Regions from separate parts of the Parabacteroides sp. APC149_11_2_Y6 genome, predicted to be linked through region 2. Evidence: riboswitches for the same ligand, from Rfam matches in the RefSeq annotation. Region 2 holds a riboswitch; each other region holds the start of a gene.

Region 1 (11,031 bases), 2.3 Mb from region 2:
CAGTGCCGGCTCTTTGGCACGACAAACAGCAGATTTTGCCTTATTATGAAGAGATGCTTTCTTTGGCAGCCGATTTCCCTGATTATGTGATTTTTTATAATGGTCCTAAATGTGGGGCTTCTGCTCCGGACCATATGCATTTTCAGGCAGTGGGAGCAGGTTCTTTGCCGATTGAATGGAATTGGACGAAAGCTCTCAAGGAAATTGTTTGGAGAGGGGAGGCAACCATGCTTTATGCATTGGATAATTATCTGTGTCCTGTGTTTATGCTGGCTTCCAGCCGTTGGGATGAGGCGGTTAAAGCATTTGAAATGTTGTATGCCCAACTGGAAATAAAAGAAGGGGATTATGAACCGATGATGAATGTCGTAACCTGGATGGAAGAAGATGTATGGTATTCGTTTATTTTCCCTCGTAAGGAGTTGCGTCCGTCTTGCTTCTATGCCGCAGAACCGGATAATATCCTGATTAGCCCGGCAACCGTAGAGATGGCCGGTTTTTTTGTTGCCCCATTGGAAAAGGATTTTCAGAAGATAACCGCTAAAGACCTTGAATGTATATTGAAAGAAGTTGCGATTACAAAAGAACAAAAAGATGAAATAGTCCGTAAAATAAAAGCGTTATGAAATATAAACCCACATTGAATAAAACCATTTCCCCTTGGTACTGGGTGCCATCCTTGTATTTTGCCCAAGGAATACCTTATGTGGCAGTAATGATAATAGCCGTGCTGATGTATAAACAGATGGGATTGTCTAATACCGATATCGCCCTGTATACCAGTTGGCTTAATCTGCCCTGGGTGATTAAACCTTTGTGGAGCCCGTTTATCGATTTGCTGAAAACGAAGCGTTGGTGGATTGTTACCATGCAGTTAGTGATAGGTGCAGGTTTGGCGGCAGTGGCATTTTCCATCCCTACTCCGTTTTTCTTTCAGGCTACCTTGGCGGCATTCTGGTTGCTGGCATTCAGTTCGGCAACGCATGATATAGCGGCGGATGGTTTTTATATGCTGGCGTTGGATTCGCACGAACAGGCATTCTTTGTAGGGATACGCAGCACCTTCTACCGCATAGCAACTATCGCAGGGCAGGGGTTGCTTGTTATTTTTGTCGGTTTCTTACTGAACAGGACAAATGATTTATCATTCACCTGGTCTGTTGCCTTTTTTATACTGACTGCTATCTTTCTGGCTTTATTTGTATATCATTTTTTTATTTTACCTGTGCCGGATACAGACAAGCCGAACCGCTCGGTAAAAGCCTCTTCTATTTTCAACGATTTTATTGGAACATTTATCTCTTTTTTTAAAAAGAAACAAGCATTGGCTGGTATTCTGTTTATGTTGTTGTACCGTTTTCCGGAAGCTCAGTTGGCTAAATTAGTCATTCCTTTTCTGGTAGACCCACGTGAATCCGGTGGTCTGGGATTGACAACTGTAGAGATTGGATTTGCTTATGGCACCGTGGGAACTATCGGTCTGGTGCTGGGGGGGATTTTAGGAGGTATTGCAGCAGCTACAGGAGGATTGAAAAAATGGCTCTGGCCGATGGCTTTGGCAATTACGTTGCCGGACGCCGTATTTATTTATTTGAGTATGGCTTTGCCGGAAAACCTGCTGATAGTCAACGTTTGTGTGTTTATCGAACAGTTTGGATATGGCTTTGGCTTTGCCGCTTATATGCTTTTCCTGATTTATTACTCTGATGGGGAATATAAAACGGCACATTATGCCATTTGTACGGCTTTCATGGCTATGGGATTGATGCTTCCCGGCATGATTTCCGGTTGGTTGCAGGAACACTTGGGCTATGTAAATTTTTTCTGGTGGGTAATGGCTTGCTGTATTGTCACTCTGTTGGTTACCTCTTTTCTGAAAATTGACCCTGAATTTGGAAAAAAGAGTAAAAAAGAACAGGCAGATTAAATATACCGGAAATAAATTTCTATATTTGTGCATGCATTGTTCCTGATTCGCTTTCTGCGGAAAAGGATTAAAAGGGAATCGGGTGGAAATCCCGGACAGTCCCGCTGCTGTGAACTTCATTAACGGATTGGGCAACACTTAAAGCCACTGACGTAGGAGTTGACAATGGACAAATGAGAAAAGACAGATATGACTGTCAATTATCAACTGTCAACTGTCAACTGAAAAGTTGGGAAGGCGTCCATTCCGGAAGTAAGTCAGAAGACCTGCAAGGCATATTTTTCGACGGCTTCGAGGAAAGGCCGGAAGAGAACAAATGATGTCTTCACAACAGCTTCAGTTATTCTTTTTATTCCAGTTTTCCCATAAGCCAAATGATTCGTTTTTAATTATTTTGCCATAATAATTAGGAAAAGAAGCATGAATCGACTTACGGGATGAGCTCCGTAAAGAGGTTCATGCTTTCCTTTTGTATCGATTGAACACTTGTATACCAATATTTGTTTTTTATCTGAAAAGTGCGTTTATTTGTATCACATTAATTAAGAAAATGAAAATGAAGAAAATTTATTGTCTTATACTACTTGCCGCAATGGCATTAGTAGCCATACCGGCAAAATCCCAGATAAGATTTGGTATCAAGGGTGGCGTGAATATTTCATCGGTTCACTTTAATGCAAGTGTTGTAGACCGTGGAAATGTAACAGGTTTCAATATCGGTCCGATGGCTGAAATCATGGTTCCGATAGCCGGACTGGGTTTCGATGGTGCTATCCTGTATTCCCAGAAAGGTGTCGGATTGAAGAATTCAAATAATGAAAATGTAAAGAATGATTATATTGATGTGCCTGTAAACGTGAAATGGAAATTCGGTTTGCCTATCATCAAAGGATATTTTTCTGCCGGTCCGTATGTAAGTTTCCGTGTCGGCGGCGAGAAGTTCTGGGATTTGGGCTCTGCTGTTGGCGACCAGTTGAAAGCGCATACTTTTGGTGCAGGTTTGAACTTTGGCGCCGGTGTGGAAGTTGTTAAACATGTACAGGTCGGATTTAACTATGCTTTAGGCTTGACCGACGATTATAGTGCTTCCAAGCTAAACCTGAATGGAAAGAACCGTGGTTGGTCAATCACAGCGGCTATCCTGTTTTGAAACGAGGAATTTATTTAAAATCTATATGCGAAGGGGCCGGGAGCATTTTCTCAGCCCCTTTCTTTTTTATCTTCTTTTCTTCCCTGTATTTCTGCGGAAGAGAATCGTTCCCTGTATCCTAAAGGAGTAAAACCTGTATGCTTCTTGAAGAGAGCCGTAAAATAAGTCGCATCTTCATATCCTATTTTGTAAGAAATCTCCTTGACGCTGAGAGAGGAATTTAACAGTAGGTTTTTAGCTTTCTGTAGTCGTAGTTCCAAGATAAAGTGGGTAGGGGAGACATTCGTGTATTCTTTAAAAAGTTTCCTGAACCAGGAATATCCCATATTCACTTGCTGTGCCACTTCTTTCGGTGATATTCCGGTCAGATAGTTTTCCCTCATAATAATACGTGCCTGGCCGATTCGTTTCAGGATAATATCATTAGTGAAAAATTGGTTGGAATTATAATAGAGAGTCATCCCCAAAATAAGGTTTCCGATTCCGGCTACTGCTTGCTGGGAGGTGGTATGTTCGGAAATCGCCAATTCCATTGCCTGGTTGTATAACTGGATAATGTCTTCCCGTAGTCCGATATTATAGATAAACTGCTTTGTGCTAAAAAATCCGTTATTAAATCTTGCATCTATATTCGGTCCGTGCATGCCGATCCAATACTCCTGCCATCCGGTTTGTTTATCCGGAAAGTAACTATGCCAGGTGTAAGGCGGTATTATCAGCATATCGCCGGCTGCGATTGGAATGTTTTCATTTTGGGAGATAAAGCAAGTACCTTTTCCCCGTGATATGTAAATGAGCTGGTAATTGTCAAGTATCCGCCCGTTTTGAGGGGTGAAATAATAGTCTTCGGGATGTCCTACCTTGGGAGGGTAAGTTGTGTAATCTTTAGGAATTTCAGCTTGTCCTACATTATCGACAATCAATCCCCAAAGTAAATCTCTTTCACTGCTGACAAGATATTTGAATAGGTTCTTATTTTTCATATGATGGTACCAGACATTTGTAGAGACATCTGCAAATATAGGCAAATCAACGGATAAAATGATACTGTCAGAAAATCATGTATAAAAAACAAACTTTTATGCTTTATTGAAAAGTAAAATGTGGAATTTTGCTATTTGGATTGTAAAACTACTTATATAATATTGTTTTGTTATGGGTTTATTAAAGAAGATGGCGGTTTCTGTTCTTTTCACAGCATTGTTTGCACCTGTGTATTCCCAGAAACTTCCGGCAAAGTCAGATTTTAAACACACCAGGGGGGATCTCTATAAAATTTTTGCTGAACCTGAAAGTAAGTACCGTCCCTATGTCAGATGGTGGTGGAATGGCACGCGGGTAGATGAGAAAGAAATACTGCGTGAACTGGATTTGATGAAGCAAATAGGCATAGGCGGTGTCGAGATAAATTCGATCCGTTACCCGGGAGATGTGGATACTTTGGGATATGCCGAACGCCCTTATCTGAGTGATGAGTGGGCGAACAGCATTCGCTTTGCAGCAGAAGCCTGTAAGGAACGGGGACTGGTCTGCGATATGATTGGCGGTTCCGGCTGGCCCTTTGGCGGCGAATTTCTTCCACCGGATAAACAGTTGCAGATGCTGACTGTTGAAACTATCGATATCGACGGTGGAAGCAACGGGAAAGTATTCTCCATTGCCCGCGATGAAATTCTGAAGCGGTCGAATCCACCGATTATGTCGTCAAATCCACATCCACGGAAAGAACTGGTGTATCTCAGGTTACTGCCTAAACATGTGGAACAGTTTACCGAGGGTGTCTATTTTGATAAACTGGTTTCAAACGAACAGATATCATTGAATGTCCCTGCCGGTGAATATGTGTTGTATTGCTTCATTAAGTTTGCAGGTTACATGGACGTTATCGAAGGGGCTCCAGGGGCAAGAGGACCGGTTCTTAACCATTTCGATAAAGAGGCGGTGAAGTTCTACCTGAACAGGCTCTCGGAAAAGATACATTTTAATTCGCCCGGGATGAAAGGCAAAATCCGGGCTGCATTTGTAGATAGTTTTGAACTTGAAGGCGCAAACTGGAGTGATGCCTTGTTGGATGAGTTCGAACGCCGGTACGGTTATTCGTTAATACCCTATTTGCCTTATGTAATACGTAAAATCGGTCACATGGGCGATCCGCTTCCTGAAAAATACGGGAGCAAGTTTTCTGCGCAGGTGACGGAAAATGTGGTTAACCGGGTTCGGAATGATTTCGAACGGTTCCAGATTGAGCTTTTTAAAAAGAATTTTATAGATACCTTGAATGAATGGTGCCATTCCAATGGCCTGCAATCCAGAGTACAAGCCTACGGCAGGGCATTGCATCCATTGGAATCGGCTATGTTTATCGACATCCCGGAATGTGAAACATGGATGCGCGATAATATGGGAAAAGAATTGGATGACCGGAATTCCTATTCCGGACGTGCGCACAGTATGGTCAACAAATTTGTTGCGTCCGGTTCTTTATTGGCCGGCAACGGGGTGGTAAGCTGTGAAGAAATGACAAACGTCGTATATATTTTCCAAACAACCCTGGAAGAAATAAAGGTTGCCGGGGATATGAGCAATATATCAGGTGTGAACCAGTCCATATTGCATGGTTTCAACTACAGTCCCAAAGAGGCGCCGTTCCCCGGATGGATTAAATATGGAACTTATTTCAGTGAAAATAATACTTGGTGGCCTTATTTGCGTAACTGGCTCGACTATAAAGCCCGTCTTTCCGCTCTTATGCAGAATAGCGTACAGCAGGCGGATATAGCCATCTTGCCTCCATTGGAAGATATGTGGTCGACGCTTGGACAGCAGCGTGACCCGTTCCCTCAAAAATGGCATCCTGCATATGCACATGATTTATGGGAGAACTTGCATGAGAATGGCAATGGTTGCGATTATGTAAGTGAACATGTCATCCAGCAAAGCACTGTAAAGAACGGACAACTGGCTTTTGGTCCGAGAGCTTATAAAACATTGTTGCTCATGGAAGTGGAAAGTCTCGACCCTCAAACAGCCGGGAAGTTGGAGGACTTTGTAAAGAAAGGGGGTAAGATTGTTTGTATAGGAACACGTCCTTATAAAAGTGTAGGATTCAGCAATGCCGCTCGGAAAGATGCTGAGGTACAGACGGTAATAAACCGGATTACTCAAAAATATCCGGACCGTTTTGTTTTAGTCGATGCTCCTTCCGATACGGAACCTCTTACCCAATGGTATCAAAAGGTACAAAAGAAATTGGAACTGACACCTTATGTACAGATAGATAAACCGGATAAGTTCCTGACGCAGAATTATTATAAATCAGGAAACCGGGATATATTCTTCTTTACCAACCTGCATATAGAGAAAGGGCATGATGTTCATGTTGTTTTTCCGGATGCCGTTAAAGGCAAAAAGGCGTGGCTATGGGATGCTGAAACCGGAAAAAGATATATCTTACCGCAACAGGGGCAGGAACAAGATTTGCATTTCGGACCTGCCGAGTCCAAATTGATAGTGTTTGATAAAGAACATGATGGAGAGGTTTATAGGCCATTGGCTGAGGAAAGCGAAAACCCGATAGTTGTTTCAGGTTTATGGGATGTGAAAGCTGTCCATGTAGACAAAAGCATAAAAGAGTTTCAGGTAGATAGCCTGACAGACTTTAATACACTTCCTTTTCCGTGGTTCCGTCATTTTGCAGGAGAAATTTATTATTCCATAGATGTAGATGTGGAGAATCCGGGGGATATACATGTGTTGGATGCAGGACTCACGCATTTGGGTGTAACGGAACTTATTCTCAATGGAGAAAAAATAGGTGTAAAATGGTATGGTAACCGTAAATTTGATGTATCCGGTAAATTAGTATCCGGTAAGAACCGGATAACGATAAAGGTAACCACCTTATTAGGTAATTATACAAAATCGCTTACGGATAACGCGCCGGCCCAGCGTTTTGCTTCGGTAAGAGGGTATCGTTCTCTCGGTTTGGAAGGACCGGTAAAACTATATTAAGCATAAAAAAGACCAGTCTTCCATCCGTATTAAACAATGCAGATAATACGAACGGAAGGCTGGCCTTTTGTCTAATGCTGTATTTTTAAATACCATGAATTTTATAGAGTGAAATAGCTCTCTTGATGGATTGCAGGCCAAAATCGGCTGGCTCCAATTGCTCGGAAGGAAGAATGATGATTTCTGCCGCATCATCTTCGGCCTGGGCTTTATCAAAGGTTTCAGCCAGGCACTCGAAGAACATATCAACAGTATGTACTTCGAATCCACAGTAAGGGTAAATGTTAGGAAGTGAAAAAAGATACCGGCAATTCGTGATATCGAGCCCGGTTTCTTCTTTTACTTCACGGGCTACTGCATCTTCAGCCGATTCGTGCATATCGATAAAACCTCCGGGCAAATCGAGTGTCCCTTTTGCCGGTTCTTTGGCACGGCGTACCAGAAGCAGTTCGCCTTTGGGATTTCTGATGAAACAGGCTACGGAAGAAGACGGATTGAAATAATATACAAATCCGCAAGTGGTACATTGTTTGGCTTTTTCGTTGCGTTCCACAAATGTTTTTGCACCACATTTCGGACAATAGATAAACTGATATAAAGGATGAAGCATAAAGTTGAAAATAAAACAGACACGAATTATAGGATATGAATCCTGCATAATCCGTGCCTGAAATGAAATTTAAATGTAATCTTTTATTTTACTTCCCAACCCAGTGCGCTTGCTCCTAATACGGCAGCATCGCTTTCTTTTAATTGAGAGAAAAGTAATTTTGTTTTGCCTTCGAATACTTTCAGCATATTCTTATCCATTGCCTCTTTGATTGGTTTCATAATCAAATCGCCGGCTTTGGTAAGACCGCCGAATAAGATGATTGCTTCAGGACTTGAGAATGCAACGAAATCAGCGAATGCTTCACCCAGCATAGTACCGGTTGCTTCAAAGATTTCAAGAGCGATTTTATCGTTCTTCATTGCTGCATCATATACGTCTTTGGAAGTGATTTCATCCGGATCCAGTTCACGAAGGATACTGTCTTCCTTACGGATTTCCAGATATTCGCGTGCTGTACGTGCTACACCTGTTGCCGAAGTGTATGCTTCCAAACAACCGTGACGGCCGCAACCGCACAAACGTCCGTTGTTACGACGAACAATAACGTGGCCTAATTCGCCGGCAAATCCGTCGTGACCGTATACCAGGTTACCGCCGATTACGATACCGCTACCCACACCTGTACCCAGGGTAATAACGATAAAGTCTTTCATACCACGTGCAGCACCATAAGTCATTTCACCGATAGCAGCAGCATTCGCATCATTTGTCAAAGCAACGGGTATTCCGTCTAATGCTTCGCTAATCATTTGGGCCAAAGGAATTTTACCTTCCCAAGGAAGATTCGGAGCGAACTCGATACATCCGTTAAAGAAATTACCGTTAGGAGCTCCTACACCAATACCTTTTATCTTATCAGGACCACCTGCCTGTTCGATAACCTGCTTCAGCCCTTTAGATAATTCTGCTACATACTCGTTTATATCAGTATATTTACCGGTTTTGATAGAACCGCTATACAAAATTGAACCTCTTGCGTCTACTACGCCGAAAACCGAATTGGTACCACCTATATCGATACCTACTACATAAGGCTTCTCCATGATTTTATCTTTAGATTAATAATGATTCTCTTTTCTGGAAAGCAAATATAAGAGGAATATGGTTAGTTGCAATGATTTTCATCAAAAAAAACGAAAATAAAAGACATCTGTTACCTGTTCCCGTCATTTGACTGGCAATATCTCAATCCAGTAATCATCTGGGTCATTAATGAAATATAAGCCCATTTCATTATTTTCAAAACAGATAAAACCCTGTTCACGGTGATACTCTCGGACCTCATCATAATTCCCGTCTACCCGGAAGCATAAATGGCTTTCGTTGTCTCCCAGTTCATACGCGTCGGTCCGGTCCCTGAGCCAGGTCAGTTCCAGTAAAAAACCGGTTGTATTGTCGGTCAGGTACACCAGGATAAATGAGCCGTCGGCGGCTTCTTTCCGGTGATGTTCTTTCAGCCCCAGTGCTTTATCATAGAAAGCAATACTTCTGTCAAGGTCGAGTACGTTGATATTGAAATGATCAAATCTGCTTTTTATTTCCATAAGTCTTGTGTTTAATTATGATTGGTTTAAAAATCAGTTCCTTCTCCCGGTATGGATAGTAAAACATAACGGCATCCTTTTGACTCGGCATAAGGTCCGAACACCACTACATCGCTCGGGCGTTCCCAGAAATGCATAGGGACAAAGATACCGGTTTTTATCCGGTCTATAAATTGTTGGGCGCCTCGCATAAAGTCTGTGCCGATACGCGGGTCGACCGGAAACATTGCCAAGTCCAGCTCGGTAGTCCGTTTTGTCAGGTCGTCCAATTCTTTCAGATAAGCTTTTTCTGCATCCGCCGCTTCCTTTTGGGTCGATTCGTCTTTCCAGTGCCAGTTGTTCAAGTCGCCGGCATGGAAGATCTGTTTACCATCGGCTTTAATCAGGAAAGAGATTCCGACATCCGTGGAGCCGAAAGCCTCGATATGCAGGTTATGGTCTTCGTAAACATCCCCTTTTTTCAGGTAAATGGCATCCTCTTTAGTTGCCCTGTGGCGTTTCAGGATATCTTTGGAGAAAAGATAGACAATATCTTTCTTATATTTTTTCCATTGGAGGACTTCTGCGTTGAAATGGTCCGGATGAAAATGGGAGGATAGTACATATAAAGTACCGGCCCGGTTTAAAAGTTCTTCGTGTACGAACCCTTTATCCGGGGATTTGCCTGTATCCTTGAAGTAATCGATAAGAAGGGTATAACCGTCTGCTTCGATTGCAAAGCCACTGTGATAAATATATGTAAGTCTCATATCTGTCTCTTTTTTATGAACAAAACACCGGTAAGGCCTTTCTTGTTGTGCAAAGATATGATTCTTTGGCTGTGCGGTTGTATTAACAAATACTATAAAAGTCTATTCTTCTGCTAAAATCCATTTTTTGAAAATAGGCGTTTTTGTTTTGCTGATGATAATCCGCTCCGGTACGGGGAGGGTGAGATTGACAGACAGGCGGTTGCCGAACCACAGGTCGATATCGCGGATTGCTTTCCGGGAAATGATAAACTGCCGGTTGGCACGGAAAAAGCAATCCGTATCCAGTTGTTCGCTGAGCGTATCCAGTGTGCGGTCTACCGGATGCCGTTTCCCATCGGACGTATAGGCGGTAATCTTTTCATTTGCCGTATAAAAGAACAGGATATCTTCAACCGGAAGCGGATAAAATTTGTCGGCAAGCATTACCAGCAGGCTTTTTATCGGATGCCGGCGCTGGATGGTGTCGTTTGTCTGGCGGATATGTTCCAGCCGTTCTTCCGGCCCGAATCTGCGGAGTTTGCCCAATGCCCGTTCGAGAGATGCAAGCGTCACCGGCTTGAGCAGATAGTCGATACTGCTTACCTGAAAAGCCTGGAGCGCATATTCGTCATAAGCCGTAGTGAAAATAACAGGTGCTTTTATATCCACCTGTTCAAAGATTTTGAAGGCGGAACCATCTGCCAGGTGGATGTCCATGAAGATAATATCCGGATGAGGATTGGAACTGAAATAGCGGATACTTTCTTCGATACTTTCCAGTTCGGCAATGACATCGACAGGCATTACGCTGTTCTGTGCCAAAATAGCTTTCAGACTGCCTACAGCAGCCGTTTCATCTTCTATAATGATTGCGTTCATAAGTGTGCAGGGGTATTAAGAAGTGGAAGCGATACTTTGAAATATTCTTTACGGTTTGAAATCTGAATGTCTTTTCCGGTCAGCATCCGGTAACGGCCCCATAAGTTTTTGAGTCCGATACCGCTGCTGTGGCTGTCTTCTATTTTGGGTTGTATATGATTGGATACAACCAATTG
Region 2 (11,031 bases):
GTCCGTCCAGATGGATAAAGGAACTGTCCGGTATGCCGGCTGCCGGCCTGTATTGTTCGTGTCCGGATATACGTTGGAGCAGTATGCAATTCGGGGTATCGAATGTCGTTTCTGCAATTTCGGAAAGGGAGGAGATACGGAATATCTGTTCTTTTTCCCGGTTACCTAAATGAGTACCGATATACATCTGATACCGGCTGAAATTATATTCCAGCATTCTGGATGCAATGGCAGCGGGGGTATGGACGTGGTCGGTCAGCAGACCGACCAGTGGAGCGTTTTCGATAAAAGCCCGGTCCATTTCATGCCAGGAACGTCCTGTCACCGAAACGGCGTGCATCTCCTGATAAGGCAGTTGGAGCCTGTGGGCAAGCAACTGCAGGGAACTGAATGCCGGGAATATCTGCAAGGAAGCATCCGGCATCCTTTTCCGGATGGTGGAGGCAAAGCCGAAGAACAACGGGTCGCCGGAGGCAAACACTACGATGTCTTTTCCTTCAAAGGAAGCGTATTGTTCGAACACGTTATCTAACGGGGCTTTGATGTCAATCCATACGGCGTTGGCGGGCAAGAGCGGCATAACGATTTCATGCTGCCGCAAGCCTCCGGAAAAGACCGTATGTTGTTTGATAAGGTCCTGTATTTCTTCCGGAAACCGGGGTGTCTGGTTGTCGTCCAGTCCTATTATATGGAAATGTATCATACGTCCCGTCCCGGTTTTAATTGTTCGGCATCGTTATAACAAAGGATGGAGTTTACCAGGGTTGCCGCCAGGTTGCTGCCGCCTTTCCGTCCTTCCACTATCAGTTTGGGGATGGAGGTAAAGGGCTTTACCATATGTTTTGATTCCTGTACATGTACAAAACCGACGGGAGCGGCAATGATACCGCTTGGCCGGGCTTTCCCTTTGCGGATCAAATCACAGAGTTCCATCAATGCGGTAGGGGCGTTCCCGAATACATACAGGGCATCGGGATGCTCTTCTACTGCCAGACGTATGCCAGCCTGGGTACGGGTGATGCCTTTGGAGGCGGCAAGTGCTTCGGTACTTTCGTCTCCCAGGTAACATTTAACGGAGATACCCATTCGCTGCAAAGCGCCTTTACGGATACCGGAGGCTGCCATCGTAACGTCTGTAATAATCGTCCGGCAGGTCCCGGAGACAAATTTGTCGTAAAGGGAACTGACCGCATTGTCATCTATGCAAAGAATATTTTCCATATCGAAATCGGCCGTTGTATGGATGGCATGCAGTAAGGCCCATTTCTTATCGAGCGGGATTTCTTTGTTTTTAAGTTCTTTCTCGATGGTACGGAAACTCTGTATCATGATATGCTGTCCCTTGCGCAGGGAACCATCCGCATCCGAAGGTTGTGTATCCCGATAGTAGCCGCGCGGGGTAATGATTGTTTCTCCAAAACGGTAAGACTGGGAGTTACCGATAAGGATGACGGTAAACATATCTATTTGCTCCGGGTCAAATTCCCCGAGGGTAGTGATCTGTACTTCCTGTTCTTCACGTCCGGCTTGCCGTACATAACCGACCGGGGTTTCGGGGGAACGTTCGGCAAGGAACAATTCTTTTAAGCGGTAGAGTTGCCAGTAACGTCCTTCACTTTTGGGATTGTAGACGGCTGTGACGAAGTCCGCCATAGCAGCCGCTTTGATACGTTGTTCGATACGTTCCCAGGGAGTCATCAGGTCTGATAAGGAAATGACGCAGAAGTCGTGGCCGATAGGAGCACCCAGCAGGGAGGCTGCCTTCTGGAAGGCGCTGATACCGGGAAGTACTTCGATTTCCATGTCGGTTCCTTTTTCCCGTTTCATTTCATAAATCAGCGGGGCCATGCCGTAGATACCGGCGTCTCCCGAACTGATAACGGTTACTGTATTTCCTTCCGATGCCAGGTTATATGCTTGTTCTGCACGGGCCTTTTCCCGTTTCATACCGGTATCGATACATTGTGTACCGGGACGAAGGATGTCTTGTATAAAACGGAAATAGTATTTATAGCCGACAATAATATCCGATTGCTTGATAGCGGATAAAACAGCCGGAGTTATGTCTGCCTCACTGCCGGGACCGATTCCGGCTACTATTATTTTTCCTTTACTCATTGTTGTTGATATTTAAGTCAAAGATATAATTTATTCTTGTCTCTTCTTTCTTCTTGATTTTCTTTTGATGTATTTAAATCCAAGCCATACACCGGTTGCCGAGCATATGGTTCCGCCTGTCATTAGTATCCAGACCATTATACTCCAGAGAAGGGTATGGTTGGCCATCCAGGGGAAATAGAGTGTATGCAATCCCATATAGAGAAAATGACGCATACGTGTATTGTTATTGTAATAGCGGGTGTTTCCGGTTTGGGGTTCGATGTAATAGGCACTCCGGTCTTTGTTGTCCACTTGTACACGATAGACGGGTAGGGGGAGTGCTTTCTTCCGGGAGATATAATGGTTATCGTATGCTGTAATTTCTTCGGCAGATAAATTATTTTCCGGGTGGATTGCTTGCACCAGCTTCTTGCAGAAGTCTTTGTCGAGTGTGAATAGCCGGGGATATGAACCGGATACTGTCATCAGGCGGGTGGTATTGTCTGTATATACTTTATACAAGGGCCGGTTGCCTATGCGGACCCATTCTATCCGTTTGATGCTGTCGCACGACCGGACCAGTTGCCGGTAGTCCGAATGAAAGCCGGCAGGGTCGAGGATTCCTCCCTGAATGTCTGTGTCTGTTTTCGACTGGTGATGTACGGGAATCATCCATTCCGGTACTTTTTGTAAGGACATGTATCCGCTGAACATCCAGGTGAGGACGAACAGCCCGAATACGAAACCGGTGATATGATGCCATTTATAAACAGGTTTTTTATAAGGGGAAGCGATTGTCTTACTTCTTTTCCAGTTTCTGTAATACACCCGGATGCCGACTATGATACCGAACAGGCAGGCAAAGCAACAGAAGCCGGATAACCAAAGTACGGTATTTACCCATGCTTTCCCATTGTTCGTATCGCGTAATGTCACGACATAGACCCAATGGGGGATAGGTCCCAGCCATGCCCAGAAACGGCTGTCCTTATCGGTAAGCTGGAGGGTGTCACCGGTCCGGGAAGATAGATAGAGTGTTTCTTCTTTATCACTGGCAAAGTGGAATTTGTAGACGGGCATGTCTTTTTTCATTCTTGGGTAAGGTATCCATACGTCGATGGCGTTTATGCTGTCGACGGATGCAATTTCTCCCTGGCTATAGGGGGCGGCAATAAGGGAAAGTTGTGCAGGGTTGACTTTTGTATAGGGAATAATCCGGTTGCTATCGGCGTAACAACGAATTTCATCGCTTGCTATTTTCAATGTAAAACTTGTTTTGCCTGCTTGTTTTTCTACACTGAGTGACAGGATACTGTCGGAAGGAATAGCTATTGCAGACAGGAGCTGTTGCAAGGAGGGCAGGTTGTTGTCCAGTGCGGCTTGTTTTTCCATTTTCCGGGAAACGGACAACCGGGGGAAGGTGTGGTAAATCATAACGAGGCCGGACAGGAACCACATAAGGAAAAGCATACTGAGGAGTGTCCCCAGTATGCGATGTAATTTTATAATGAATCTGTTCATCATTTTCTTAGATATAAAATCCTAATGTAACTGATACATTTCTCTTTTCCTCAGGGATGAACTGTGTGCTGTTTACCGCATTTCTGAAGTATGTTTTATTGAACAGGTTGTTCACGTTCACCTTGATTTGATATTTACGGTATTTATACTTTGCCATCAGGTTGGCGATGGCATAAGGATCGTATGCAATCGTATTGTCCGCCGTAGCAAATGCCTTGGATGAGTATTCAGCTCCGACAGCCACTGAAAGTCCGTTTAATGTCCGGCTGGAGAAATCGTAGAAGACCCATCCGTAAGCCATGTGTTTAGGAGCTTGTGTGTGGTATTTGCCTTTCAGGTCGTTTGTCATATAGTCGTTGGTTGCATATTCACGGTATTTTGTTACGTTGAATGTGTAACCGGCTGTGATACTCAAATCTTTGACAGGGCTGTAGTTTACATCCAGTTCCAAACCTTTGGAATCGGCAGAACCTACCTGTCCGGAGATTCGCATGTCTTCGTAGGTTCCCAGGCTTTGTACCATATTGTTCTTACGGATATAGTAGGTTGCAAGGTTTACCTGCAGGCTGTTTGCCAGGTCGAGGTGGGAACCAAATTCAAACTGGTAACCTGTTTCCGGATCGAAGATATTGTCTCCGTTCGGATAGATGCGTTCTCCTTTATTATTGATGTAGATAGTCGCATCGTTGGCAATGGTACGGCTCGGTTTGAAATAGTTTGTACCGGAGGCAAAGATGTTGAACTGGTCATTGATATCATACACCAGACCGACACGCCAGGTAACAGAGTTGTTCTTCAGGTGTGATTTGTCACCTTTTTCCAGTACCTCTTTATTATCTGTTGTCGCTTTCTGATAATACCGGTCGTACCGGTCGTATCTCAAACCGATTAAAGTACGTAACTGGGGAATGAATTTGATATAATCCTGGACGAATACGCCATGGATATATTCATACAGATAGGTTTTTGAAGAGAACTTCGTTTCAAAAGCACCTTGGTTCAACAGTGGATTGATGGTAGAGATGACAGCCTGTTTTCCGGGTCCCCAACCGTCTTTACCTGTGGCTCCAACAGAAGCGGAATAACCGTTCCGGTTCATTAAAGTGAAGGTATATCCGGTTACGATGTTGTGTTCGATTCCTCCGGTTTTGAATTTACCGGTTACGTCGAACTGGTTCTGCAATACTTTCGCGTGGTAAGCAAAACGTAAAGGCGAATTTCTACGGATGGAGTCGAGGCAGATATATACTTTCTTGTCTCCGTTTATATAGTAGTTTTCATATCCTTTTTTAGGTGTCTCGGAAGTCAGGAATGCCAGGGATTCAGTATTGAAATAGTCGTTATCATCGTCAAAGTAGGAGAGGTATTCGGTCAGTTTCCAGTCTTTGTTGATGATATGTTTCCATTTGGCTGTGGCATTATAACCTTTGTGGGTAAGAAAGTCGGCGGGGTCGTTGTAACGCTGGCGCAGATCGATACCCTGAGGCATGTCGCCGGCATTATATATTTTAGTACCGGAAGCGTTATAGATGTCGTTCTTTACATGAGGTATACCGGTTTCCGTACCGTACCAGTCGTTGTTTCCACCTACTTTGAATTCCAGTTTGTTGCGATGGTCGATATTGTAATCGAGTGCTGCATAGAGATTGGCTGTACGGTCGTAGGAACTGCGCCATCCTTCCCCGTTTGCTATGGATGCATCGAAACGCAGGTTTAGTTTTTTGCTGATGGCTCCGCTTCCTCCGACTTGTACGTTGTAGCGTCCCCAGCTTGCTGCTCCGGCTTCGGCATTGATATGTGTTTCTGCAGAAGGTTGCTTTCTCATGACGTTGATGACTCCACCTAAAGCAGAATGACCATATAAAACAGATGCCGGGCCTTTCAGCACTTCTATTTTTTCTACTGCAGCAGTGGTGGTAGAGGTTGCAGACTGTGACAGGTTATGACGTTCGTCGCGTACGCCGTCGGTCATAAGTACAAAGTCATAGAATCCCCTCAGTTTGAATGTCTGGAAACCACCGTATGTGTTGATCGGTTTTACACCTGTGGCATAACGGGTGGCCGTTTGCAGGGTGGTCAGGGACAAATCCTGGATTAAACGGGGAGATACCTGCGATACGGCGATCGGCATCTCTTTCAAGGGAACGGGCATTTTTAGTACTTCTGTCCGTTTGTTTACGGAACTTTGTATAACGACTTCGTTAATATTGAATGTCGTATCGGCAAAGTTCGTGTATTCTTTTTTATCGTGACGTTGTGCGTATACGTTTGTCAGTTGTAACGCGGCTAAAAATAAAATGGTAATACTCTTTTTCATATACATTTGATATCTCCGATTATTCGTATTTCTCTTTTCCTTTGGCATACTCCTTTTTCTTTGCTGTAATTTCCAGATATTTGTGGTTTGCGGCAAAGCGGGCATGTTCTATGAATATATTTTGTATGTCTGGGTTTTCTCCAAGCCCTTCCATAAGCACTGTTACTTGGTATCCTTGTTCTTCCAGTTGGCTTTTCCAGTCGTCGGCAATGTCATTCTTGGCATGCTCGCCGGCAACGAACATAAATGGCATTAACATTACTTTTTTTACTCCGCTCTTTTTCAATTGGATGGCAGCATCATCGAATGATGGATAGCCTTCTATTGTTCCCACAATGAAATTGTTGAATCCTTTAGCCTTCAACATATAATCCGTCATTGCATATTGTGCGGTAGCGGGGGTATATGTACCATGTCCAACCAGGAGGGTAGCTCCTTCTTTTGCTCCTTTTTGGGTTATGGCATCAATCACCGCTTCATAGTCGGCGGGAGAGTAGAGAAGTGGTGTGCCGATTCTGATTTCTTTGAATTCTTTTTCCCACAAAGCAATATCCTTGCGCAAGGATTCCATTTCTATGCCTTCGATAATATTGGACGACTGGATAATGATGTGTGTGTATCCTTCCGCTTTTAATTGTTTCAATACTTCGTCCGGATTCTGCTTTTGTATACCACGTTTCTTCAGCCGGTAGATAACAATGCGGGATGTCCAGGCTTCACGGACTTCCGTACCGGGAAAGGCTTCTGCCATTTTCTTGTTGATGGCTTCGATGGTCCGTTCGTTCGTATCGCTATGGGTAGTACCGAAATGGACCATTAAAATAGCAACTTTGTCACCCGGTTCTGTTGTTGCAAAGATGTCAGACTTAATAAAATTGCCTTCTGCGTGTATGGATATTGTACTGAATAGAAATAAGCAGATGGGTAATAAAATAGTTTTGAATAGATTCTTCATATGAATTGTTTTGTATGGTTTCTAATTGAATATGCTTTCATCTTATTTATATGATATACATAAACGAGGTTCATATGGATGCATACGAAAACAAAGGTTTGCATCATCAATAATGCAGACTGATTGATGAGGTAGGATAATACTCCTTTGTGAAGATACTTGTGCAAAAAGCATATTCACGCTGCAACCCATAGCAAAGGCTGCCAGCAGACATCTTTTTTCCATTAAAAAGAGATAATAGTGTTTTTAATAAACCCTCCTGACCCCGGGAGAATGATATTACTTTTTGCCTGGCAGGTTTCCTGACTTAGCCTTTGGAGAGCGGCCTTCCCGTTGATAGACAGTGGCATTGGAGAACTCTCCGTTATCGTATAGGCTTTACAGTAGCGGGCACTGTTCCGGACTTGAACCGGATTCCCTTTTATACAAACCATCGGATATGGTTTATATCACCGAAGCGGGAGCAAAGATATGAAAAAATTGAATTTCATCCGGTCTGTTGTAAACAAAATGACACCGGACAACGTTTTATTTATGAACACGCCGATATAAATAACCTCTATCATACCATAGAAATTATTGAACAAAAGGTGTTTATATAAATATTATTTTTGTTAAAAACGAAAATACCGTGAAGTCATATATATTACATCTTTATTGCTTACGGGAAGATATATTTGCAAAAAGCGATTGTGAACAAACAAAAAACAGATAGATATGGTGTACGACTTGGAAATGCTGGAAAGTTTTTATGCTAACTTTCCCAAGCGGGTGGATGCAGCCCGTAAGAGAATAGGACGACCGATGACACTGGCCGAAAAAATCCTGTATGCACATTTATATGATGCGAATGAAATCCGGCTTTATAAGCGGGGTACGGATTATGTGAATTTCCGTCCCGACCGTGTGGCTATGCAGGATGCTACGGCGCAGATGGCATTACTGCAATTTATGAATGCCGGGAAAGATAAATCGGCTGTTCCTGCCACGGTGCATTGCGACCACCTGATACAGGCGAACATCGGAGCAAAAGCTGATATTGAAACCGCAACAAAAGGGAATAGCGAAGTATACGATTTCCTCAAGTCCGTTTCCGACAAGTACGGTATCGGTTTCTGGAAACCCGGAGCAGGTATCATTCATCAGGTAGTGCTCGAAAACTATGCATTCCCTGGTGGGATGATGGTAGGGACGGATTCTCATACTCCGAATGCCGGGGGACTGGGTATGGTCGCTATCGGTGTAGGTGGTGCCGACGCAGTGGATGTGATGACCGGCATGGAATGGGAACTGAAGATGCCGAAACTCATCGGTGTTAAACTGACCGGCGAATTGAATGGCTGGGCATCACCGAAGGATGTGATTCTTAAACTGGCAGGTATCCTGACCGTAAAGGGTGGGACAAATGCCATTATCGAATATTTCGGTCCGGGCGCTTCTTCTTTGTCCGCTACCGGAAAAGCTACGATATGCAATATGGGGGCTGAAGTTGGGGCTACCACTTCTTTGTTCCCGTTTGATGCGAATATGGCAGAATACCTGCGTGCCACAGGACGTGATACGATTGCAGCTTCTGCAACGGCTATCGCCGATTATCTGATGGCAGACGAAGAAGTCCGTGCTACACCGGACGATTATTACGACCGCGTAATTGTGATCGATTTATCCGAACTGGAACCTTATATTAACGGTCCTTTCACTCCGGATGCAGCTACTCCGATTTCGGAATTTGCCGCCAAGGTAAAGGAAAACGGATGGCCCCGTAAGATGGAAGTAGGCCTAATCGGTTCGTGTACCAATTCCTCTTATCAGGATTTAAGCCGTGCCGTATCCATTGCCCGTCAGGCGGGTGAGGATAGGATTCCGGTAGTTTCTCCCCTGATTATTAATCCGGGCTCGGAACAAATACGGTATACGGCTGAACGCGACGGTATCATCGGCGACTTTGAAAAAATCGGCGCCACTATCATGGCGAATGCCTGTGGCCCTTGTATCGGACAGTGGAAACGCCATACCGACGACAATACACGCAAGAACTCTATCGTCACCTCCTTTAACCGTAACTTCGCTAAGCGTGCGGACGGGAATCCGAATACACATGCTTTTGTCGCTTCACCGGAGCTGACACTGGCGCTGACGATAGCCGGCGACCTTTGTTTCAACCCGTTGACCGATACATTGAAAACAGAAGACGGCCGCGAAGTGAAACTGAAAGAACCGAAAGGCACGGATTTCCCGCCTCAGGGATTTGCCGTAAAGGATAACGGTTATCTTGCTCCGACCGGAAAACATGTGAAGGTGGTTATCTCCCCCGATTCTTCCCGTTTGCAGGAACTCCATCCGTTTGCCCCGTGGGATGGCAAAGACTTATTGCAAATGCCGCTTCTTCTGAAAGCGGAAGGAAAATGTACGACCGACCATATCTCGATGGCAGGCCCGTGGCTGCGTTTCCGTGGTCATCTGGAAAATATATCGGACAATATGCTGATGGGGGCCGTAAATGCTTTCAACGGAAAGACGAACAGCGTCCTGAACCAGTTGACGAACCAGTATGAAGCCGTATCGGCCGTAGCCAAACAATATAAGGCAAAAGGCATTTCATCTATCGTTGTAGCGGAAGAAAATTACGGAGAAGGTTCTTCCCGCGAACATGCCGCTATGGAACCCCGTTTCCTGAATGTAAAGGTTATCCTTGCCAAGAGCTTTGCCCGTATCCATGAAACGAACCTGAAGAAGCAGGGAATGCTTGCCCTCACATTTGAAGATAAGGATGATTATCAGAAAATACGCGAGGAAGACCGTATCTCGATTGTCGGTCTGCAACACTTCGAACCCGGACAGCCGCTTACGGCTATCCTCTATCATGCCGACGGAACGGAAGAGTCCTTCCAGGTAAACCATACGTATAATGATTTGCAGATTAACTGGTTTAAAGTCGGTTCTGCATTGAATGCCGCACATTGATAAGTAGTATTCCGATATACGATACACGTATGCCTCCGGTTCCGGTCACTGGAAGCGTTCAGTTCCGGTCATCGGAAAAATAACCGGGGAAATAACAAATAGATAGCTTATGGAGAAGATTGTAAAAAAAGAGGGACGATTGGTTGTCCCCAATAAAGTGACTATCCCCTATATAGAAGGAGATGGAGTGGGAGCGGAGATAACTCCCGTCAGCCAACGTATCGTGAATGCGGCAGTAGACAGGGCCTATGGTTGCAGCCGTTTCATCGAATGGAAAGAAGTCCTGGCAGGCGAAAAAGCATTTAAACAGACAGGCAGCTGGTTGCCTGACGAAACGATGGAGGCTTTCCGCGAGTATATGATAGGCATTAAAGGCCCGCTTACAACGCCTATCGGCGGAGGTATCCGTTCGTTGAACGTAGCACTTCGCCAGACACTCGATTTGTTTGTTTGCCTGCGTCCCGTCCGCTGGTTTAAAGGAATCGTGACTCCGATTAAAGAACCGGAAAAAGTGGATATGTACATTTTCCGTGAGAATACGGAAGATATTTATGCCGGTATCGAATGGCAACAGGGAACTCCCGAGGCTGAAAAGTTCCTTCGTTTCCTTACGGAAGAGATGGGTGTATCCAAGGTCCGTTTCCCCGAAACCTCAGCATTTGGCGTGAAGCCAGTATCTATTGAAGGTACGGAGCGTCTGGTGCGTGCTGCCATAGAATATGCCCTGGTACATCATCTGCCGAGTGTCACACTGGTACATAAAGGGAATATAATGAAGTTTACCGAAGGCGGTTTCAAACTATGGGGCTATGCTTTGGCAGAACGGGAGTTTCCGGATAAAACATTTACCTGGCAGCAATACGACAAGATAAAGAAGGAAAAGGGTGAGGATGCGGCAGCACAGGCTCTGCTGGGTGCGGAGAATGAAGGCAAGGTGGTTATAAAAGACGTGATAGCCGATGCATTCCTGCAAAATACATTGCTTATACCCGAAGAATATTCAGTCATAGCGACACTGAACCTGAACGGAGACTATATCTCCGACCAGTTGGCTGCTATGGTGGGCGGCATCGGTATCGCACCGGGAGCCAATATCAATTACGACAGCGGTTATGCAATCTTTGAAGCCACCCACGGCACGGCTCCGAATATTGCAGGGAAGAATGTGGTGAAT
Region 3 (11,031 bases), 2.5 Mb from region 2:
CATATCGACCAGTCGGTCCGTTTGAATGCAGATATTACCCCGGACGAATCCAGCCGTATACAACTGGAAGGCGGAGGAGATTTGTCTTTCCAGTACACAACACAAGGAGACATGATATTAAACGGGCGATACACCCTGTCCGGCGGAACGGTAAAATATGCCCTGCCGATTATCCCGCTGAAAGAATTTAATATACAATCCGGAAGCTATGTGCAATGGAGCGGCAACCCGATGGACCCGATGATGAACCTGACGGCAACGGAACGGGTAAGGGCATCCGTCACGATAGGAGAACAACCGGCACGTCTTGTAACTTTCAATGTGGGAGTTGCTATCAAAGAAACGCTTGAAAACCTGCAACTTCAATTTATTATTTCCGCTCCTGAAGACCAAAGCATGCAACAGGAATTAGCCAAACTGGGTGAAAGCGAACGGGCACAAATCGCAGTGACCATGCTTGTTACAGGCATGTACCTGAATGTAAACGATAAAAATTCCACATCCAAGAAGCCGAGCCTCGATATGGGGTCCGCCCTGAACAGCTTCCTGCAAAGCGAAATTAACAATATTGCCGGTAGCGCACTTAAATCGGTGGATATATCCCTTGGTATGGAACAATATGATGAAAACGGAACAGCCGGAGGAGGTTCAAGAACAGACTTCTCATTCCGTTTTGCCAAACGGTTCTACAACGACCGTATCAGCATTATTCTCGGCGGACGTATCTCTACCGGGCAAAATGCCAATCAACAGGGACAGACACAGCCGTTCATCGATAATGTATCCATCGAATATCGTTTGGATGGCAGCGGCACCCGGTATATCAAACTCTTCCACAACAAAAACTATGAAAGTTTATTGGAAGGGGTAATCACGGAAACAGGTGCCGGTATCGTACTCCGTAAGAAAATGCGCCATCTCCGTGAACTGTTTATTTTTAAAAAGAACAAGGTAAAACCGGTTAAGGAAGAAAAGACAGAAGAGACAAAATGAAAAAAGAAAGATACATATATCATATAGGATGTTTAGTGCTATCATTTTTGTTAGCATTCCTCATGTCCTGCTCCACTACCAAGAATCTGCCCGAAAACGAAGTGCTCTATACGGGTATTAAAAAGATTGAGGTCGAAAATCAAGACATCACCCCGGAAGGAGAAGAGGCGCTGTCGGAAGTCGAAGCGGCACTTTCTTACCCGCCTAATAATGCATTATTGGGAAGTTCTTCCATCCGTATTCCTTTCCCGTTCGGACTGTGGGTATATAATGCTTTCGTAAATAAAAAAGGTAAAATCGGGCAATGGATATTCAAGAAACTGGCGAGTAAGCCTATATATATCAATACGGTCAATCCGGAGGTAAGAACCAAGGTCGCCTATAATCTGCTTCGTGAATATGGATATTTCAATGGAGCGACTTCCTATCAGATAGATCCAGACCCTAAGAATCCGAAAAAGGCAAAAATCACTTACAAAGTCGAAATGAACCAGCCGTATACTTACGACAGTATCGCTTATGTTAGATTACGTCACCGGGTCGATACATTGATACAAAAAAATATAGGAGACAGGCTTTTAAATATCGGCGATAATTTCAATGTTACAAAACTGGAGGCGGAAAGACAACGTATATCTTCCCTGCTCCGTAATAACGGATATTACTATTTCCGTCCTGATTTTATTACCTATCAGGCAGACACTTTACTAAATCCGGGCAAGGTCGCTTTACGTATTTCTACAAAACCGGGATTACCCCGCACCGTATTACGCCCCTGGAAAATAGGTGACGTTTCCGTCTATCTGAATGGCTTCGATTATGAAATGCCCACCGACTCCGTTCGTTATAAAGACCTGACCATTTATTATGAGGGAAAACTCAGGGTACGTCCCAAGGTTCTTTACAACCGGATAAAGTTCCGCCCGGGTGAATTTTATTCGCAACAACAACAGGAGAAAACGCAGACCGGTTTTTCGCGCCTGGGAGTCTTCCGATATTCGGAAATGCAATATACCCCGAAGGATACTTCACGCCGCTGCGATACACTGAATCTAAAAATCAATACGGTATACGACCTTCCGCTGGATGGTGAATTAGAACTGAACGTAACCTCCAAAAGCAACGGGCAATTAGGTCCGGGCGCTATTTTCAGTGTCACCAAACGTAATGTGTTTGGCGGAGGCGAAACTTTCAATGTCCGGTTGCGCGGTTCTTATGAATGGCAAACAGGAAGTCACGTTGTCGGCAACAGTTCTACAATCAACAGTTGGGAATTAGGAGTGAACACAACGCTGACATTCCCACAGGTCCTTTTCCCAAAACTGGTAAAGGGGGATACGAAATATCCTTCCAGTACCTCTTTCCGTATCTATATTGACCAACTGAACCGTGCCAAATTTTTCAAGATGCTGGCATTCGGAGGAAGTGCATCTTACGATTTCCAACCTTCGGCAACCAGCCAGCATTCCGTAACTCCATTCAAACTGACTTATTCGTTGTTGCAACGTACTACCGCAGAATTTGACTCTATCATAAATGTAAACAGGGCATTGGGCTTAAGTTTGGAAAACCAGTTTATTCCCGCAATGGGATATACCTATACCTACGACGATTCTCCTATCACCAGTAAAAAGAATCATATCTGGTGGCAGACCTCTATCACGCAGGCTGGTAACATAATCGGGGGGATTTATGCCCTTACGGGAAGCAAGTTCAACGAAAAGAACAAAACGCTGTTCGGGAATAAGTTTGCACAGTTCGTAAAGTTGACCAGTGAAATCCGTTATAATTACTATCTGGGAAACAGGCAGCATCTGGTAGGACGTTTAATGGCAGGGGCAGCCTACAGTTATGGAAACTCGGATATAACTCCCTACGGCGAACAATTCTATATAGGAGGAGCCAACAGTATCCGTGCCTTTACAGTCCGCACCCTTGGTCCCGGAAGTTATCATCCTAACGATACACAATACGGCTACCTGGACCAAACCGGAGACCTGAAATTCGAAGCGAACCTGGAATACCGTTTCCCCATTTTAGGAGACCTGCACGGGGCTGTATTTTTGGATAGTGGCAATATCTGGCTAATCCGTGAAGATGAAAACCGTCCGGGCGGACAATTTGAACTGAAAGACTTTTTCAAAGACCTGGCACTGGGAACAGGAGTCGGTATACGATATGACCTGACCTTTATTGTTCTCCGCCTGGATTTGGGTATCGGTATTCATGTTCCCTATGAAACCGGCAAAAAAGGATATTACAACATTCCCAAATTTAAGGATGGACTGGGACTTCACTTTGCCATTGGATATCCGTTCTAAAACAATTACAGCTAATTCTAACAGCTTGTCATATAATAAACTATCCTTTTAAAAGGTTGTTTTTCAAAAAATATAGTGACGATACGGACCCAAAATGTGACAATTTATCCACTATCTCATCTTTGCAAATGATACTTTTGTTTCGAAATAACAACTATTTAAAAACAAAGATGAAAAAGTTCTACTTTTTATTATTATTGCTATTTGCCGTTGGATTTACAAATTGTAGCAAAGAGGATGCTCCCGATGTACCTCCCATAGATCCGAATGAAGCCAGACCACATGCAAAAACGAATCGTACTGTTTTAGCATATCTGGTAGGAGATATGAGTTTATGGTATGCGCTGGAAGAGACTGTAAACCAAATGGAAAAAGGCTGGGATGATGATATAGATGGAACCCTATTAGTATATCTTGATAATTCCAACCATTTAACCCAATTCGGTCAGCCGGTATTATTGGAAATCACGCACGATACGACAGACATGATCGTCAGCAAAGTAGTCAAAACCTACGAAGATCAAGATGCCGGAAATCCGAATGTAATGCAGACTGTCTTGAGTGACGTCGTCACTCTCTATCCGGCAGAGTCACAAGGATTGATAATCGGAGCACACGGCAATGGTTGGTTACCCGGAATAAAAAATGACAGCGAAACCAAAGGTATAGCAGGTCCGGACCGTTATGGAAGTACACTGGAAATTGCAGACCTGGCAAAAATACTTCCTGTAAAATATGATTTTATTATTTTCCATGCCTGTAATATGTCCAATGCCGAAAGCGTTTACCAGCTACGGAATAAATGCGACTACATAATGGCTTCGGCTCTCCCTCTTCCCGGATACGGATATCCCTATGAAACAATTATCCCGTATCTATATACTAAACCACATGCAGACTTGTACAAAGCTGCCAAGCTAAGCGCTACAGACTATAGTACTAATAAGAATAAAAATACTTTCGATGGATTTACCGTTGCCATAACAAAAACATCCGAATTGGAAAATCTGGCAACCGCAACCTCCAAGCTACTGGAAAGTATAAATATGAGTTATGACGAAATGCGTCATACTCTTAATGAAAATAAAAATCTCGTTGATTACTACGAGTCTATTTTACTGGATATAAGTGGGTTATATTTCCTATCAGAAAATGAAGATTTAAAAAACACATTTAAAAACGCAATAGACAAAGCAATCATACAATTTTACTTTGTTCCGGGAGATATTTCAGAGCAAGAAGAACTTATAAGAATAGCGGATTATGGAAGCGGCCTGTCTTTTTATTTGCCGATACTCCGGAATACTCCGGGTTTAAATCAGATAAATACCGCATTCAAAAACAATTATGACTGGTCCAAAGCAACTGGTTTTGATAAAGACAGGAAATAAAACAATTGAATAGATACTCTACTTGATGAATCCTTAACAAATACACCTGTGGGGTATCCGGTTTTTCCGGATACCCTTTTTTTATGTTCAAAAGAATTATATCTTTGCACGCAGATTATGGTGTAACAGTACCGTTTCCACGGTCTGTTAGTAAAAGGGAAGCCGTTGAAAGTACGGCGCTGTACCCGTAGCTGTAAGTTCTGAAACCCCGGCAAAACTCGTTGCCACTGACAAATAGCCAACAAATGGAAAGTTCAGTATAACTGTCACTTGTCCACTGCCAGCTATTAAGTTGGGAAGGTAGCCGAAATAAGGGAGAACAAGCCAGAAAACCTGCCATAATCCTTTATACAATCTCTCGGGTGAAGAGGTTGATAAATCGATAATTATGCAGAATACGTACATCAAGAAGATTTTAAGCCTGCTATTATTCTGGCTTAATGGCATTATGTTTTTACATGCCCAAGTCGACACGACTAAGACCTATCAACTGAAGGATGTCGAGGTTGTCGGTAAATCGCGTCCGTCTGTAATGCGCGAAACCACTCCCCTGCAAATAATGAACCGCAACAGTATTGAAAGACTTGGCGTGCAGGATTTATCGGAAGCTGTAAAACGTTTTTCCGGTGTTACAGTGCAGGACTATGGCGGTATCGGAGGTTTAAAGACTGTCTCCGTTCGTAGCCTTGGAGCCAAACATACGGCTGTCAGCTATGACGGCGTAACCATCACCGATGCCCAAAGCGGGCAAGTGGACATCAGCCGATTTTCTCTGGATAATGTAGAAATGGTATCCCTATCCATCGGGCAATCCGACGATATCTTCCAGACAGCAAGAATGTATGCATCGGCAGGGGCGCTGAGTATAAAGACAAGTAGGCCCAGATTTCAGGATAAATCATACAACCTTTTTGCAAAAATTAAAGGAGGCTCTTTCGGGCTGTTTAATCCGGCAATCCGTTATGACCAGAAAATAGGAAATAAATGGGCTACGACTTTATATGCAGACTGGCTCAGTGCCAAAGGTGATTACCCTTTTACGCTGATTAACGGAAAAGAAATAACAAAAGAAATCCGTAAGAATAGTGATACTTATGCGTTACGCCTCGAAGCAAATGTATTTGGTGATTTTGGAAAAGGAGGGAATTTAAAAGGGAAGGTATACTATTATAACTCTGAACGTGGACTCCCAGGTTCTGTCATTCTTTACAACGACAATGCCAAAGAAAGGCTATGGGACAAAAACTTTTTCACTCAATTTCATTATGACAATCAGTTTACTGATTTCCTCAAATTCCAGGCCAGTATTAAATATAACTACTCATTCAGTAAATACAGGGATATCAATGATAAGTATTCAGGAGGAATGCAGGAAGACCTGAACACACAAAACGAATACTATGGTTCCGCAGGCATTTTATATACGCCTTTGCAATATCTGTCTTTTACATTGAATACGGATATTGCACGTAATACGCTTGAGAATAATTTTATAGACTCGCCTCTCCCCAAACGCCTGACGTCACTTACGGCAGTTGCAGCACAATATAAGAGCCCCATTCTTACAGCTACGGCGAGTTTATTAGGTACTTACATCACCGATCAGGTAAAACATGGAGACCGTCCGGAAGACCGTAAACGACTTTCTCCGGCAGTAAGCCTATCCTGGCGCCCCTTTGCAGGACAGGCATTCCGTATCCGCGCCTCTTACAAAGATATTTTCCGGGTACCGACATTTACGGATTTATATTACCTGCGAATGGGAAATACCAATCTGAAACCGGAACGTGCAACTCAATATAATATCGGAATGACATGGAGTGGTGAAATCGGTTCATTCATACGTTCATTCAGCTTGTCTGCCGATGGGTATTATAATAAAATACACGACAAAATAGTTGCTATCCCCAATATGTATATCTGGAAAATGATGAATATGGGCGAAGTTGATATCAAAGGGCTGGATGTCAATCTGAGTTCAGAGATTCCTATAACTTCTAAAATCTCATTAATCCTGTCATCGGCATACAGCTTCCAACATGCCATCGATCTTACGGACCCCCAAGAAAAAAATTATAAGGACCAAATACCTTATACACCACGTCATTCGGGTTCCGTATCCGCATCTGTAGAAAACCCATGGGTAAATATTTCTTATACATTGGTAGCTGCAGGAGACAGATATGCATTACCTCAAAATATCGAAAGCAATTTAATTAAATCTTATATAGAACACAGCATTTCTGCGAATCGAAGTTTTACTCTAAAGAAATGCACGCTTCGTCTACAGGGTGAAATACTAAACCTTACAAACAAAACATACGATATTATTCAATATTATCCGATGCCCGGCCGCTCCTGGCGCCTCAGTTTGAGTGTAACATATTAATAGTAAAAACAGAAATAAAATGAAAAAAAGAACATTCCTTTTTATGTCCGCACTTTGTGCACTGACATTATTCTCTTTCACTGGATGTGAGAAAAACAATGATATTCCAGATGACGATGATTCCGTAGAAAAACTAAATGGTTTCATTTTCCTAAACAGTGGAAATAACGGAAATAATAATTCCGGATTATCCTACTACAACATGTCTACAGCCAAAATAGATGTTGATGCATTCAAAACAATCAATAACAGAGGTTTAGGTGATACTGCCAACGACATAATCAAATACGGCTCAAAATTATATATAGCTGTATATGGCTCAAATACGATTGAAGTTCTGGATGAAACAGGCGAGTCTATTAAACAAATAAAATCAAGTGGGGACGCAGCTCTGCAACCTCGCTATATGACCTCTTATGAAGGGAAAATATATGTATCCTTATTCGATGGCTATGTGGCACGTCTGGATACTGCAACATTAGAGATTGAAAATAAAGTAAAAGTAGGACGTAATCCTGAACAATTAGTTGTTGCTAATAATAAATTATATGTGGCAAATTCCGGAGGTATGGACTATAATACTCCTGTAGGATACGACAAAACTGTTTCCGTCATCGATTTATCTTCTTTTACAGAAATAAAAAAGATTGAAGTTGTTACTAATCCAGCCAATGTTGTAACAGATAATCAGGGAGATGTATATGTGGTTTCTTTAGGTAATTACGGAGATATACCTAATACATTCCAGCGTATCGATACACAAAAAGATGAAGTATCCGTAATTACTGAGACTAAGGCAACAGAACTGGCATCTACAGGTGATAAATTATATATTCTGCATTCACAATACGATGCAAACTGGAACCAGACAATTTCATATATCTGCTACGACGCAACCAACGAAAAAGTTATCAGCAATAATTTTATTACAGATGGAACAACCATTGCTAAACCGTATAAAATCGGTGTTGAACCTTCTACCGGATATATCTATATCACTGAGTCCGATTATAAAACCAATGGGGATATTTATTTCTTTAATGCCAGTGGAAAGAAACAATATCAATATTCTGTCGGTCTGAATCCGGTTAAAGCTTTGTTTGTAAAATAAATATGAAAAGGATTCTTTCTTTTCTCTTTTTACTCTGTTTCGTATGTAGTTGTCATACGAAACAGAGTTCTTCTCATGGTGAAGCATTTTCATCCGACACCATCCGCTATGCCCAAGGCTTCTCCACCCAACACTTCGAAAATTATACTTCAGTAGAGATACATGACCCTTGGGACAGTACCCGGCTTTTACAACGCTATTTGCTGGTTGACCGTAAGAAGCCTGTTCCGACGAACCTCCCCAAAGGCACAGTTGTACAAATACCTATACAAAACATAGTCGTATATACCTCTGTTCATGCGGCCATTATCGACCAGCTTGGAGAAACCGACAAGATTATAGGTGTTTGTGAACCGCGCTATATGGACACCCCTGCCATTCAGGAAGGGCTGAAGAACGGACGGATTGCCGATATGGGAGAGGCTACAGCACCGAATGTGGAAAAGATGATAGACCAAGGCGTTGAGTTGGTTATCGTCTCTCCTTTCCAAAACAGCAGCTACGGTCCGGTCGAGAAATTGGGTATACCCATTATTGAAGGAGCCGATTACATGGAGTCCCAACCGTTAGGACGCACCGAATGGATACGTTTTTACGGCATGCTGTTCGGTAAAGAGAAGAGGGCGGATTCAATATTCCGCGCTACGGAACAAAGTTATCTGGAACTGAAAAATCTGGTAAAAAAAGACATTCCCAGGCCTACCGTTATCTCCGAAAAGAAATTCGGTTCTTCCTGGTATACCCCCAGTGGCTCCAGTTATATAGCAAACCTGTACCGCGATGCAGGTGCAGATTATCTCTTTAATGATTTACCAGGAGCAGGAAGCACCCCGCTGGCATTTGAAACAGTTCTGGACAAAGCCATACATGCCGACATCTGGCTTGTCAAATACAATCAGGCAAAAGAGATGACATACAATGAACTTCGTACGGAGTACACGCCTTATGAGAACTTCGACGCATTCAAAAAACGTCACATTTATACCTGCAATACAGGAGCCGTTCCCTATTACGAAGAATTTCCTTTACATCCCGATTATTTGCTAAAGGACTTGATCTGGGTATTCCACCCCGAGCTGGTACCCGGTTATACACCCCGTTATTACCGGAAAATGCAAGAGTAAATATACAAAAATCCCCCCAAGCTCAATGAATGAGCCGGAGGGGTTTTTAGTTTGGCATTTTAAATATAGGGAGTTATGATTAAGCTAATCCTTTCAACATACCGTAGAAATACATCGGTTTCAACATATAAACCTTCAACATCCATGCAGCCCACTGCTCTTTTGATGTATCCAGCATTGTGAATGGGAATGTATTTTCCGGTTCTTTTTTGTAATTGAACTCACACAAAAGTACATGTCCATAATCCGTCACTATCGGGCAAGCTGCATAACCGTCATACTTTTCAGCAGGTTCTTTGCCTTCCATGAGTGAAATCAGGTTCTTTGCAGCAATAGGCACTTGCTTACGGATAGCCGCAGAAGTTTTACTGGTCGGTATGCCAGCCACATCACCCAACGACACAATATTCGGATATTTCTGATGAACCAAAGTTTCTTTATCTACCATTACCCAGGCATCCGCTGCTAATTTGCCTTCCGTCCATCCCAGTCCGGCTTCACGGACAAAATCAGGAGCCGACATCGGAGGTGTGAAATGCAGAAAATCGTAATCTTCCACAAACGGAGTATAAACCTTCTGGTCACCGACCGTTTCTATCTTCTCAAAATGAACCTGTTTAGCGGCAGTATCCACCCCTTTCACCCGGACATTCAGATTAATAGGTATATTTCGTTCCTTATATATTTCCAGCAAACGAGGAGTAAAATATGGTATATCATACAATTCTTTTGCTGCTGTATAATAATTCAGTTCCACCTTATCCCGGGTTCCCTGTTTACGGTTATAGTGCTCTGATAACAAACATATTTTTTTAGGAGCCCCACCACATTTGTGCTTGGTATATGTATCCGTGTAAATGCCACGTCCACCTGTTTTCGAAAATTCCTGCAATGCTTTCCAAGTTTTCTGCGCTCCATCAAAATCATAAATAGAATGAGCATTTCCTTCACCCAACGTATCATGTGTGATACCTTCTACTTTTTCCCAATTGATTTGTATACCCGGAGTCAGAACCAAAAAGTCATAGGCTATCTTACCGTTATTATTTGTTGTTACCTGATTCCAGACCGGGTCAACAGATGCAACCGAGTCTTTCACCCACTTAATACCATCAGGCATACATTCTTCTTGTTTTTTCCATACATCGCCCGGTTCATAAACGCCTGAGGCAATCAGGGTAAAACCCGGTTGATAAAACTGACGGTCACTGGGATCAATTAATGTAATATCAGGTTCATTCAACCATTTTTGTAAACGGGCAGCCATACTGATACCGGCAGCCCCCCCGCCTATAATGACTATCTTCCCTTTTGCATTACTTGAAAAAGCTTTAGCTTCCTGAGTACCTGCAGCAGTCAACAATCCTGCAGCTGCCATTATCTTAAAAAAATGCCGGCGGTCGATACCCTTCTTTTCTAACGCCTTCAATTGATTTTCCAGTTCGTGTTCCATCATGTATGAAAATTAGATTTACGTGCCACAAAGAAAACGGAATAACAAAAACTTTCTATAAAAAAGGCTACTACACAACTTGCGCAAGTAATCTGTGTAGTAATAAAGAATACAACAATCCTTTCTCACTTATCAGAAAAAACAATTTAACCACCTATTTTTCAATAGATTATAAAAACATCATTTTTGAGAAAATAAATTTAAAAATTCATCAGAAAATCAATAAGATTCGTATCTCCTTCCAAGCCT

The links. A riboswitch is a leader RNA that binds a small molecule or an ion and turns the genes downstream of it on or off. The one in region 2 is predicted to bind cobalamin.
Region 1: another riboswitch for cobalamin. It lies ahead of ACGE0T_RS01955 (porin family protein); the one in region 2 lies ahead of ACGE0T_RS11670 (sirohydrochlorin cobaltochelatase).
Region 3: another riboswitch for cobalamin. It lies ahead of ACGE0T_RS00310 (TonB-dependent receptor plug domain-containing protein); the one in region 2 lies ahead of ACGE0T_RS11670 (sirohydrochlorin cobaltochelatase).

What each region holds. Positions count from the first base shown of each region.
Region 1 is NZ_CP173709.1:463,313-474,343, forward strand. It holds gene ACGE0T_RS01945 (DUF4922 domain-containing protein) at 1-626, shown strand, start outside; gene ACGE0T_RS01950 (MFS transporter) at 623-1,927, shown strand; cobalamin riboswitch at 1,947-2,215, shown strand; gene ACGE0T_RS01955 (porin family protein) at 2,484-3,077, shown strand; gene ACGE0T_RS01960 (AraC family transcriptional regulator) at 3,128-4,060, opposite strand; gene ACGE0T_RS01965 (glycosyl hydrolase) at 4,233-7,088, shown strand; gene ACGE0T_RS01970 (NUDIX domain-containing protein) at 7,174-7,698, opposite strand; gene ACGE0T_RS01975 (ROK family protein) at 7,782-8,744, opposite strand; gene ACGE0T_RS01980 (VOC family protein) at 8,868-9,245, opposite strand; gene ACGE0T_RS01985 (MBL fold metallo-hydrolase) at 9,272-9,994, opposite strand; gene ACGE0T_RS01990 (LytR/AlgR family response regulator transcription factor) at 10,097-10,855, opposite strand; gene ACGE0T_RS01995 (sensor histidine kinase) at 10,852-11,031, opposite strand, start outside.
Region 2 is NZ_CP173709.1:2,793,482-2,804,512, reverse strand. It holds gene cbiE (precorrin-6y C5,15-methyltransferase (decarboxylating) subunit CbiE) at 1-703, opposite strand, end outside; gene cobJ (precorrin-3B C(17)-methyltransferase) at 700-2,118, opposite strand; gene ACGE0T_RS11680 (PepSY domain-containing protein) at 2,149-3,624, opposite strand; gene ACGE0T_RS11675 (TonB-dependent receptor) at 3,629-5,938, opposite strand; gene ACGE0T_RS11670 (sirohydrochlorin cobaltochelatase) at 5,958-6,893, opposite strand; cobalamin riboswitch at 7,169-7,365, opposite strand; gene ACGE0T_RS11665 (aconitate hydratase) at 7,611-9,857, shown strand; gene icd (NADP-dependent isocitrate dehydrogenase) at 9,967-11,031, shown strand, end outside.
Region 3 is NZ_CP173709.1:82,127-93,157, reverse strand. It holds gene ACGE0T_RS00325 (translocation/assembly module TamB domain-containing protein) at 1-993, shown strand, start outside; gene tamL (translocation and assembly module lipoprotein TamL) at 990-3,314, shown strand; gene ACGE0T_RS00315 (clostripain-related cysteine peptidase) at 3,485-4,705, shown strand; cobalamin riboswitch at 4,807-5,060, shown strand; gene ACGE0T_RS00310 (TonB-dependent receptor plug domain-containing protein) at 5,094-7,094, shown strand; gene ACGE0T_RS00305 (YncE family protein) at 7,114-8,205, shown strand; gene ACGE0T_RS00300 (ABC transporter substrate-binding protein) at 8,208-9,329, shown strand; gene ACGE0T_RS00295 (NAD(P)/FAD-dependent oxidoreductase) at 9,409-10,785, opposite strand; gene ACGE0T_RS00290 (transcriptional regulator) at 10,983-11,031, opposite strand, start outside.